DNA from 3 places in the Novosphingobium aeonii genome. Region 3 is predicted to be linked to each of the others. Evidence: predicted binding sites of a transcription regulator. Region 3 holds the regulator's gene; each other region holds the start of a gene.
The links. The regulator LexA, encoded in region 3, represses DNA repair genes until DNA is damaged. The targets are predictions, from matches to a motif close to GTTCCNCNCTTGTTCT.
Positions count from the first base shown of each region.

Region 1 (4,038 bases), 790 kb from region 3:
GACGTGATCGTCAGGCAGTTCGGCGATGAACCGGGAAGGGATCGAGCTTGTCCACTGGCCGTAGATTCGGCGGTTGGCGGCGTGGAGGATCGTGCACTTTCGCCGCGCGCGCGTGATGGCAACGTAGGCGAGGCGGCGTTCCTCCTCGAGACTGGCGAGCCCGCCTTCGTCCATCGCCCGCTGCGAGGGGAACACGCCTTCTTCCCAGCCCGGCAGGAACACGTTGTCGAATTCCAGGCCCTTGGCGCCGTGCATGGTCATGATCGTGACCTTTTCCTCGTCCGAGGCGGCATCGTTGTCCATGACGAGGCTGACGTGTTCGAGAAAGTCGCCCAGGCTCTCGTACTCTTCCATGGCCCGGGCGAGTTCGGTGAGGTTTTCGAGGCGTCCGGCCGATTCGGGCGTCTTTTCCGCCTGAAGGGCATCGGTATATCCGCTCTCGTCGAGCACGGTGCGCATGAGGTCGGCAGGGTTCTCGGTTCCGGCGAGTTCGCGCCAGCGGGCGAAGTCACGCATCAGCGAGAGGAAGGTATTGCGCGGGCGAGCGGGGAGTTCGTCGGTATCGACGATCTCGATCGCGGCCATGGCGAGCGGAATGTTCCGGCGGCGCGCCAGGACATGCAGCGCTTCCAGCGCCTTTGCGCCCAGCCCGCGCTTGGGGGCGTTGTAGATACGTTCGAACGCCAAATCGTCGGCGGGCTGGGCGATGACGCGAAGATAGGCGAGAGCGTCGCGAATCTCGGCGCGTTCGTAGAACCGGAAACCGCCGATGATGCGGTATTTGAGGCCGATCGAGATGAAGCGGTCTTCGAATTCGCGGGTCTGGTACTGGGCGCGCACGAGGATCGCGATCTGTTCCAGCGGAGCGCCTTCGCGTTCGAGGCGCTCGATCTCGTCACCGACCCGGCGCGCTTCTTCGGGGGCATCCCATACGCCGATCACCCGCACCTTGTCGCCCGAGTGCCGCTCGGTCCACAGCGTCTTGCCGAGCCGCTGGCTGTTCTCGTTGATGAGGCCGGAGGCGGCAGCGAGAATCTGCGGCGTGGAGCGGTAGTTCTGCTCAAGCCGGATGACCTTGGCTCCGGGGAAATCCTTTTCGAATCGCAGGATGTTAGCCACTTCGGCGCCGCGCCAGGAATAGATCGACTGGTCGTCGTCGCCCACCACGCAGATGTTGCGATGACCCTGTGCGATCAGGCGGAGCCAGAGGTACTGGACCTGGTTGGTGTCCTGATACTCGTCCACCATGACGTATTTGAAGCGCTGCTGGTACTGTTCCAACACCTCGCGGTTGGTGCGCAGGATGTTGAGCATGTGGAGCAGAAGGTCGCCGAAATCGCAGGCGTTCAGCGCTTTCAGGCGGTCCTGGTAAAGCTGATAGAACTTCTGGCCGCGCCCGTTCGCATAAGTCTCGTTCTCGGCAGCGTCGAGGTCGGCGGGATTGAGGCCCCGGTTCTTCCAGCGATCGATGCAACCGGCGAGCTGGCGCGCTGGCCAGCGCTTCTCGTCCAGCCCTTCGGACTGGATCAGCTGCTTGAGCAGCCGCAACTGATCGTCGGTATCGATGATCGTGTAGTTTGGCTGCAGCCCTACCAGTTCGGCGTGGCGACGCAGCATCTTCGCCGCAATCGCGTGGAACGTGCCGAGCCATGGCATCCCTTCCACGGCAGGGCCGATGAGATGGCCCACGCGTTCGCGCATCTCGCGCGCAGCCTTGTTCGTGAACGTGACGCAGAGGATTTCGCTGGGCCATGCGAGCCGGTTGCGGATCAGGTTGGCAAGCCTGCGAGTGAGCGCTGCGGTTTTCCCTGTTCCCGCGCCTGCCAGCATCAGCACTGGTCCGTCAGTGGTCAGGACGGCTTCGCGCTGGGGCGGATTCAGGCCTTCGAGCAGAGGGTCCGACGAGGCTTCGGGCATGGAGGATTGCAGATCGTTCACCCGTGAACATCTAGGGAACGGGGTGTCGCGGCGCAAGGCCGCTTCGTCGCACCGGGGGAACAATCCCAGGGACGGGGCGTCGGTTGTTCACGAACAAGAACATGGAGAGCGATCATGCGAAAATATCTCCTTGCCGGAGCCGCCGCGCTTTCGTTCCTGGGAATGTCGGGAGCGATCGGGGCGCAGGATACCAATGGCGAAATGCCCGCCGCGCCAGAAGCCCCTCCGCCGCCGGCAGCACCTTCGGATTCCGGGACGCCGCCGGCCAGGCCGATCTCTCCGGCATCAATGTCTGCCGAACAGAAGGCTATGTACGATTCGTGGCCGGCAGCCCAGCGTGCCGATTACGATTCCTGGTCGCCGGAGTATCAGGCCTATTACTGGAGCCTGACGGACCCGCAGCAGAAAGGCTACTGGGCGCTCACGCCGGACCAGCGCGGACAGATCTACAAGATGACGCCCGAGCAGCAGGCAATCGCCTGGAATTCCATATCGCAGCAGCTTGCCGGGCAGACCCCGACCACGCCGCCCACTCAGGCCAATCCTCCGGGTGAGGGGATGCCCACGACCGGCGTCCCCGACCCGCAGTTTGCGCAGCAGGCGGTGCGCCCCGCGATGCCCGCCGATCAGGGATATCAGGGCGGCCCGTACAAGGGCGCGCTGACGCCCCCTCCGGCGACCGCGATGGACAAGCCGTATCCGGTATGCAGCAAGAAGGTGACGGACAATTGCCGCAATCGCGGCGGCGTCTGAGGAAGGCAAGACTTCCGGCCTGAAGCGGCGCGCTTCAACGCGCACTGCTTCAGGCCGGCGAATTCAGGATTCGGTCTTGCGAAGGAAGTGCAGGCGCGCCTTGCCGACGTCGCGTGCCGATTCCACCTCGAAGCCCCGAATGGACACGGCCTCGGTGCGGGAGGTTTCAAGGCATATCCAGGTCTGCTCGCCAATCCAGCCCAGCCGCGCGAGCTTGTCGATCGCGACGACCCCGGCCCCGGTCTCGTAAGGCGGATCGAGCAGGACGAGGTCGAGGACGTCCTTCGCAGGCCCGAGCGCCATTACCGAACCTGCCCGGACATCGCTTTTGCCCTGTGCCTGCAGGTTGGCAATGTTGGAGCGGATCGCGCGGATGGCTGCCGGATCCTGGTCCACGAACAGGCAGTGCGCCGCGCCGCGTGAAAGCGCCTCGAACCCCAGCGCGCCCGATCCCGCGAAGAGATCGGCCACTTTCAAGCCCTCGAAAGTGCCCAGACGGCTGGCCAGCATCGAGAACAGCGTCTCGCGCGTGCGGTCTGCGGTGGGGCGGGTATTTTCCCCCTCCGGCGTGGCCAGCTTCCGGCCGCGCCATTCACCGGCAACGATGCGCAGGCCGGTCTTGATCGGACCGCCTTTCATCGGGGCCTTCGCTCCCACTTTCATGCGGCGTTGCCCGGCAGCGTGCGGCGGAAGTTATCGAGATCGCGCGGAGCCACCTCGAACGCCATTCCCTTGGGCAGGTCCAGTAGACGGAACGGCCCGTAGGAGGTGCGGATCAGGCGGCTGACCTGCAGACCGAGATGTTCGAGAACGCGGCGGACTTCGCGGTTCTTGCCTTCGGTAAGGGTCATCTCGATCCACTGGTTACGCCCCGTGCGGCGCTCCATGTTGGCGTCGATCTTGCCGTAGACCACGCCCTCGATCTCGATGCCTTCGATCAGATCCTCGAGTTGGTCCTGCGAAATGTCACCGAATGTGCGGGCACGATACGTGCGCGGCACGCCGGTGGCGGGCAGTTCAAGCTGGCGCTTGAATTCGCCGTCATTGGTCAACAGGAGCAGGCCCTCGGTGTTGAGGTCGAGGCGGCCGATCGGCATCACGCGGCCGCTGCCCTCGGGCAGGGCGTTGCGCAGCGCGGTGTAGATCGTGGGGCGGCCGATCGGATCGCGTTCGGCAGTAAGGAGGCCTGCGGGCTTGTGGAAGACGAAGAGGCGGGTTTCCTCCGCCTCCCGGACGGCATTGCCGTCAACCGTCACGCCGCGAAGATCGTGCAGCACGGTAGACGGCGTTTCGATCACGTCCTCGCCCAGCTTGACGCGGCCTTCGATGATCATCCGTTCCGCCTCG
Region 1 is NZ_CP176832.1:1,617,823-1,621,860, forward strand. Features, by position in the region: gene ACLIMP_RS08035 (ATP-dependent helicase) at 1-1,917, opposite strand, end outside; gene ACLIMP_RS08040 (hypothetical protein) at 2,053-2,691, shown strand; gene rsmD (16S rRNA (guanine(966)-N(2))-methyltransferase RsmD) at 2,755-3,330, opposite strand; gene ACLIMP_RS08050 (pseudouridine synthase) at 3,351-4,038, opposite strand, start outside.
Region 1: the regulator LexA is predicted to act here: its motif matches at 1,942-1,957, upstream of ACLIMP_RS08035 (ATP-dependent helicase).

Region 2 (4,038 bases), on a different replicon from region 3:
GCCGCAACCGAGCGTTTTCCTTCTCAAGCTCTTTCATGCGCCGAGCCTGGTCCATCTTCAGGCCGCCATACTCCTTGCGCCAGCGGTAGTAGCTCTGCTCGGTGACGCCGATCCGGCGACACGCATCCGCCACCGTTCCGCCCTGCGCCAGCACGATCTCCGCTTCACGCAGCTTGCCGATGATCTCTTCCGGCTTGTGCTTCCTCGCCATTCAAGTCCTCCTTCGTGGCCAAATCTAAAACAGATTTTGGGCCACTCAGAAGGGGGCAGATCATCCGCGGCGAGATGCGCACGAAGGCACTGAAAAGACAGAAGGCAACGGGCAAGTCCGGCTTCGAGGCCGTAATTCCCGACGGACGACAGAAGAAGCCGGTGACAGCCGAGTATCGAATCGTCTACGGGATTATGCGCCACCCGTATAAGCGATCGAAAAAGGTCGATCTGCCCTTCTTCAGCAAAGTCAGCCTGAGGGCTGCGGCAAATAGGCTCGAACTCATGGGCTTCACCGTCGAGGTTCACCTCATCGAGAAAACGTAAGCAACCCGCTCGATCGTTACACGGGGCGCCGGCGGTCTCACCGCGCCACTGGAACCTGATCGATCCGTGTGGTCCAGGAGGGGCTCTTCAAGGCACGCTTGGTATCATAGGCCTTCACGCCCATCCCTTCGGAACCCAGCCGCAAGGTCTGGCGCCCGAACCTTGTATTGATCTCGTCGAGCGCGGCCAGCAGCTTCGGCGACCTGGGATCGGGGGCGGCGAACATGTCGAGCTGCCCGCGCGCCTCCTGCTCCAGTCCCTCGAGCATCACACCGCACTTGGTGTAGATTGCGCCGACCTCAAACATGGCCTCGGCCATCCTGCCGGCCATGCCGGCAATGACGCGCGGATCGTTGCTGGCAGGCGAAAGCCGCCCGACGCGCGAGGCCGAAGGCGCGTTCGGCTTGAAGCGGCTGCCATGCGCGAACGCAATCAGGCGGCTCGCCTGCAACCGCTGGTTACGGATTTTCTCGGCCGCGCGTACAGCGCGCCGCACCATGGCTTCGCGCAGCGCCTCGACGTCACGAACAGGTTCGCCGAAGTTGCGCGTGACGGCCGTGGACTTTAGCGCAGCCGGCTCCGGCTCGAAATCGCTGCATTCGATGCCGTTGAGTTCGCGCACCAGCCGCTCGAGCACGACCGTTCCCACCTCGCGCGCCACTTCTGCGGGCAGTGCAGCAAGCTCGCCAGTCGTCCGGACGCCGAGCGGCCGCAGGCGCTTCGCCAATGCAGGTCCGATGCCCCAGACTTCCTCGATCGGCCAGGCCGCCAAGAGCCGCCGCCGCAGGCCTTCGTCATGCAGATCGACGACCCCGTCCCATACCTTTTCGGACGCCTTGGCGAGGGCGTTTGCCACTTTGCTGAGTGTCCGCGTCGGCCCGAGGCCAATGCGGGTGGGGAGACCCACCGAGCGCTTGACCGCCGCGCGGACACGGTGCGCCATCTCGACGTCGCCGAGGCCGCTCGGCAATACCGGCAGACGAAAGAAGGATTCGTCGATCGAGTAGATTTCGACCGTATCGGTGAACTCGGCAATCACCGCATTGAAACGCCGGTTCATGTCCGCGTAGAGCTCGTAGGAGGAGGAACGGCACTGGATGCCGTGCCTCTTCACCACATCGCGGATCTGGAACATGGGCGCGCCCATGCGAATGTGGAGCGCCTTGGCTTCGGCCGAGCGCGCGATGGCGCAGCCGTCACCGTTCGAGAGCACGATCAGCGGCACACCGCGCAGCGATGGATCGAAGACGCGCTCAGCGCTGCAGTAGAAGTTCTCGATGTCGAGGATGGCCCAGGTCACGGGCTAAGCCTGAAGGTTACGCACGCTCGCCCGCACGACGCCCCAGACTTCCACTGTCTCGTCCGCCACGACCGGCTCGTAGTGCATGCGGCTATTGCGCGCCCCGAGCATCGGGACACCGTGGCGAAAGCAGAGTTGGCGAACGACAAAACCGCCATCGACCACGGCAATGACGATGCGCCCGTTCACGGGCTTGGCATCCCTGTCGACCACGACGACGTCGGAATCGAACAGCCCTGCATCGACCATGGACTGCCCGCTCACCCGGAATACGAAGCTGGCAGCGCGATCGAGCCGGAGCAGCTCTACGAGATTGATCGCGGATTCTTCCCAGTCCTGGGCCGGCGAGGGAAAGCCGGCGCCAGCTGCGCCGATAACGCGAAGGCACCACTCGCGCGGCAGTTCGCCGAGCGGCAAAGGAATCGACGGGGGCAAGGCAAAGCCGGAAGACATGCCGTCCCAATAACGCGATTCGGAACATATTGGGAACATAAGAAAACGACGACGGAGCGATTTCGACGGGTAAACCGGTCAACCCGCTGTCAAATCACGCTTTTCAGATTTCCGCTTGGGGTTGCCGCGTCGGGAATATCGGCCCTCTCACGACCATCTTTGCTGGATCGTAGGGCCGCTGCAGCGAAACGATCTCGTCGTAGCTGCCGCGCAGCCAGGTCGTGACGTCACCTGGATCGAGGATGGTCACCATGGCCTTCGGGTGGATAGGCGCGACCAGTGCATTGGCATCGCAGGTCACCATGGTGAAGCCGTTGCCGGTCTCAGTCCTTTGCCAGAAGCCTCCAACGGCAAAGGCCGGCTGGTCGGTGACTGCAAACCACATCTCGCCCTTAAGCGGCGGCTTGCCATCACCGAGATCGTGCTTTTCCGGCGTAAACTCGCAGAATTCGGTAAGCGGCACGATGCAGCGGTTTTCCGGCTTCTCCGCGAGCCGGCGCCATTGCGGCAGCGAGAGCTGGCGGACGTTGGTCATCGGCCAGGCCGCCTTTCCACCGAGCACGTCCCAGGTCATGATATCCCATCCGCGCATCTCGCCCTCTTCGCGGATCACATAGCTGCGTCCTTTCGGTCGCAATTCCTGCGGATCGAAGCGATTGTCACGCGGACGCTCGGTGAACAGGTGGGCGGCCGAGCCGAACAGGGTTTCCGGCTCACCCCGCATTCTGGCTCGATTGCACATGGCGGCCCTCTCCTCTGCCGTGGCTGTTGCCCGTACCGACCAAGCCTGCCCAATGACCCGCCCGGCACCCGAACCTATCATGCCTGCGGCAGTACCGTATATGGGCGGCGGCGCCGAAGACGCCGGTCACCGCCCGTAGTCCCTGACCCAATTCGTAACGCTTGCCTGCACGCCGCCAAAAAAGGACGAGGAGGCCGGGGGTACGCGTTATGGAGGCGGGCGGCGGGTTATCGATATCGTGGCCTCACTTTCGGAAGCGGCAGCGGCGTATTGACGGCCGTCTGGACTTCGGGAGAAGCACTGTCCGATCACACCGCTTTCAATGCCGGGCCACATGAGCGGTTTGGGAAACGGTCCGGGAAGGGATCACGGCGAGGGAAAGAATTGATCCGCATTGCCTGCAATCCCGCTTGCGCCCGCGATGACAATGAACGAAACGAAACGCCCACAAAAAGAAATTCGGGCATGTAAATACATCATGGCAGCCCAAGCTCTACTTACGCTGGCGGCTGACATCGTCAGCGCGCATGTCAGCAATAATTCGATTCCCGCAGCGCAGCTTCCCCAGTTGATCGAGGCGGTTTACGGATCGCTGGCGTCCCTTGGGCAAGCTCCTGCGCCGCAGCCGGAAGTGCTTACTCCCGCAGTCTCCGTGCGTGCTTCGGTAAAGCCGGATGGCATCGTCTGCCTCGAGTGCGGTAGCAAGTTCAAGACACTCAAGCGGCACCTCACCACCGATCACCAGCTTTCGGTCGAGGATTACCGGGCGCGCTGGAATCTGCCTGCGAGCTATCCGTTCGTCGCGGCGGAATATGCCGAGCGCCGGCGGGCGCTTGCAAAGGAGATCGGCCTCGGGCGCAAGAAGGGCGTGAAGGTCAAGGCCAAGAAGGCACATTCCGCAGTCGCCGATGCGGCGCCCGACTCCGCCCCCGTTCCCAGCGACACGCCTGCAGACGCTGCTTCGCCTTCCGCGAGCGCGCCGGCCGATAAGGCTCCGGCCAAGAAA
Region 2 is NZ_CP176833.1:562,060-566,097, reverse strand. Features, by position in the region: one part of gene ACLIMP_RS18235 (IS3 family transposase) at 1-211, opposite strand, end outside; gene ACLIMP_RS18230 (DUF6119 family protein) at 226-537, shown strand; gene ACLIMP_RS18225 (Y-family DNA polymerase) at 575-1,837, opposite strand; gene ACLIMP_RS18220 (LexA family protein) at 1,841-2,290, opposite strand; gene ACLIMP_RS18215 (SOS response-associated peptidase family protein) at 2,394-3,032, opposite strand; gene ACLIMP_RS18210 (Ros/MucR family transcriptional regulator) at 3,460-4,038, shown strand, end outside.
Region 2: the regulator LexA is predicted to act here: its motif matches at 2,312-2,327, upstream of ACLIMP_RS18220 (LexA family protein).

Region 3 (4,038 bases):
TCCGGCCGCATCGTGATGACGCAGGATGCGCTCGAAGCGATCCAGGCCGGCAATGCCCCCAAGGGAGATGTCCTGGGCACTGCCCGTATCGCCGGCATCATGGCCGCTAAGAAGACCGGTGACCTTATCCCGATGTGCCACCCGCTGTTGCTTGATGCCGTAAACCTCGATTTCACGTTTGACGCACAAGCCATATCCGCCAAGGCAACGGTAAGTCTAAGCGGCAAGACTGGCGTTGAAATGGAAGCGATTACAGCGGTTTCCGTCGCACTCGTAACAATCTACGACATGGCGAAAGCGCTTGATAAGGGCATGATCATCGGCGACATTCGCCTGATCGAGAAGACAGGTGGAAAATCGGGCCACTGGCGAGCTGAAGCGCTGTGAAGCCGCACCTTTCCCTCGAGGAAGCGCAGTCCCGTCTTCTTGCACTTGTCGAGCCTCTCCCCATCGAGCGGGTCGATATCGACGGCGCGCTCGGACGCTTTCTAGCGGAACCCTTGCGCGCTCATCGCAGTCAGCCTCCGGCTGATCTCTCGGCAATGGATGGATATGCCGTAACCGCCGACCTGTCGGGGCCTTGGCGCGTTATTGGCGAGAGCGCGGCCGGCCATCCTTACGAAGCGTCAGTCGGCGCGGGCGAAGCAGTAAGGATTTCGACCGGTGCGATGCTGCCTGAGGGCGCCCAAGCCGTTATCCTTCAGGAAGACCTCGCTCGCGAGGGGCAACAGATCACCCTGACGGGAGAGGCACCCGAACCTAGCCACCGCCATATCCGGCGCTGCGGCATGGACTTTGTGGAAGGCCGCGAACTTCTCGCCGCCGGTACTTTGATCGGCCCGGCGCAAGCCGCGCTCGGCATTGCCGCCGGCCATCGCCACCTGCCCGTCCGACGGATTCCGCGGGTAACCGTCATAGATAGCGGCGACGAACTCTCGACCGACCCTGAGTTCTGCGCCAACCATCAAGTTCCTGCCAGCAACGGCGTCATGCTGGTTGCCATGGCCCGCTCTCTTCCGGTGGATGCGAACCGGATAGGCCCCGTGGCCGACAAGCTCGATGACCTCATCGCCGCCTTCGAACAGGCGAGCGATTCTGACGTCATCGTGACCAGCGGGGGTGCCTCGGTCGGCGATCACGATCTTGTCCGCCCGGCCCTCGAAGCATGGGGCGCACAGCTGGACTTCTGGCGCGTGGCCATCAAGCCGGGCAAGCCCCTGCTCGTGGCGACCCGCCAGCGCGCTACCGGGCCGCAAATTATCATCGGATTACCGGGGAATCCGGTATCCAGCCTTGTGACAGCCTATCAGTTTCTCCTGCCTGTCCTGCGGGCCCTGTTGGGGGCTTCACGGCCAATCCCACAGCCGGTTGCAACCCGGCTTTCGGCCCCCCTGCCCGCTGCGGGCAACCGCCGGGAGTTTTTGCGCGGTTACTGGAACGGCGAGACGGTCTGCGCGAACCCGCTTCAGGACAGCGGCGCTCTGGCATCGCTCGCGGCAAGCAATGTACTGATCGATCGCCCCATTGGCGCGCCGGCCGCGAATGCAGGAGATGTTGTTGAAGTGTTCTTGCTCCAAAATGGCGGTATTGCTTGACGATACCGGATTCGTTGCATAATTGTTCCCTCATTGTTCGCAGGCAAATCGCCGGACGAGACAGGGCCATGGGCCGCAGAACGAAGAGGCAACGCAGATGTTGACGCGCAAGCAGCACGAATTGCTCCGGTTCATTCAGGTCCGGCTTGAGGAAAGCGGCATCTCGCCCAGCTTCGAGGAAATGAAGGAAGCGCTGGACCTCAAGTCCAAGTCCGGCGTTCACCGCCTGATTTCCGCCTTGGAGGAACGGGGTTTCATTCGCCGCCTCCCCAATCGCGCTCGCGCTCTCGAAGTCCTGCGCCAGCCTGAGGATGCAACGTCCAAACCTGCAAGATCGACTCCGGCGGCGAACAGCAACGATACTGCAGCGCCTGTCCGCGCACCCCAGATCGCACCTGCCCCCGCGAACGATGTCATCGAAATCCCACTCCACGGCCGCATCGCCGCCGGCGTGCCGATCGAGGCCTTCGAAGGACAGTCCATGCTCCCGGTTCCCGCAGCGCTGCTTGGTTCGGGCGAACACTATGCGCTCGAGGTTTCGGGTGATTCGATGATAGACGCGGGCATCCTCGACGGCGATTTCGCCTTGGTGAAGCGCACCAATACCGCTCGCGACGGTGAAATTGTCGTCGCTCTCGTGCGAGGGGCTGAAGCCACGCTCAAGTATCTGCGCCGCGAAGCCGGAATGGTGCGCCTTGACCCTGCCAATGCCGCTTACGAACCGCAGATTTATGGGCCTGACGAAGTCGAGGTTCAGGGCAAACTGGCCGGACTGCTACGCCGCTATCACTGATGCGGCTCAAGCGTGAGACGATGTCCGGTTGTTCCGCCGTCTCGCCGCCGCGTTATTACCGGGCCTTGGCGATGACGCCATAAGAAAGCGGCGGCGAACGCCACCACCCATGATCACCTTGCGCATCTGCCACTGAATGTACCGTGCGGCGCTTCAGGTCGATCGCCACGCCGCCCGTCTTGCTCAGCATGTTGCGATCCGCCTTCAGCCAGATTGGCTGACAACTTCGCGGCAGACGTCGGCCCGCAATTACGAGATAGGCGCGCTGGCAGGCCCGAGCCAAAGTGTCTTCCGGCACGATATCCCGGCCCCTGGCGATCAGTATGTGGCGCGCCTTCCCGCCACGTTCCAGCATCAACGCACAGAAATCCGGGTTGCATCGCACGCCCGGCCAGTCTGCAATCAAGACGGGTTTTGACTGAACTCCCGCTACTTCCATCAGATTGTCCAAAACGTAATCGCTCGAGCTGTCGCGCAGCATGACAAGGCGCCTCCCCGGACCGTCAATCAAAGCAACTTGGCGGCCATCTCCCGAAACGACGATGTCCGGCGGGGTCAGCAGGAGCAGGCCGATAAAGCCGCTGGCGACTGGAAGCAGACCCCAGAGCCTGGCTTTTCCGTGCCAAAGCCCCAGCCAAAGTCCTCCAGTCACGAAAAGTAGAAACTGCCATCCGCCCATCGTCGGCGCCATGCTCACCGCACCGGGCCGCGAGGCGATGAACCGTGCCAGACCGATCAGCAGATCGATGGCTACTCCAGCAAGCCACCAGACCGGCGATCCGGCCCCAACGATATCGAAAAGCAGCGCCGCGCCGACCAGGGGCATGACAAGAAAGGTCGTGAGCGGGATGGCAACCACATTGGCGATCGATCCATAGAGTCCGGCGCGGTGAAAATGATAAAGTCCGATCGGCATCAGCGCGAGTTCGATGGCTACGCCCGTGACGAGGATCAGGGATAGGCTGCGCAGCGCCTTGAAAGGCAATGCTTCGTCACGGGCCGAGAACCAATGCCGGATGGGCACCGCATTGCCTAACGCGATCAGCACGACAACGGCGGCAAAGCTCATCTGGAAGCTAGCGCCCACAATCGATTCGGGCCAGATCAGAAGGACGATGAAGGCGGCCGCCGCAAGCAATCGCATCGACAGCGCCTCACGCCCCATCGCCAATGCGGCAAGTACCAGTAGCGCGCTCACGCAGGAGCGTATGGTCGGCACCTGCGATCCGCTCAGCAAAGTGTAACCAACGCCCGCCAATGCCCCGCTAGCCGACGCAAGGACAGGCAATCGCACCCGCAACGCCAGCGCGGGAGATAACGCCAGCAGGCGCAGCGCGAGGATATAGACCGCACCGACAACTGCGCTGACATGCAGGCCGCTGATCGAGAGCAGATGCGCAAGTCCGGCATCGCGCATCGCCTGGGCCTCTGCCTTGCCGATCCCGCCCATGTCCCCTGTGACGAGCGCCGAGGCGATCCCGCCGGCGGATCCTTCAAGGCTTGCAGCGATATGACGGGACAGCCGCATTCGCTGCTCGCCAAGCCAGTCGTCACCCGCTCCGGGGGAAAGCACCTCCACAGGGGAAAGCACGGCGCCGGTTGCGGATATCCCGGCGAACCAAGCCGCCCTGGCGAAATCGTAGGCGCCAG
Region 3 is NZ_CP176832.1:2,411,229-2,415,266, forward strand. Features, by position in the region: gene moaC (cyclic pyranopterin monophosphate synthase MoaC) at 1-387, shown strand, start outside; gene ACLIMP_RS11705 (molybdopterin molybdotransferase MoeA) at 384-1,595, shown strand; gene lexA (transcriptional repressor LexA) at 1,693-2,388, shown strand; gene ACLIMP_RS11715 (ComEC/Rec2 family competence protein) at 2,444-4,038, opposite strand, start outside.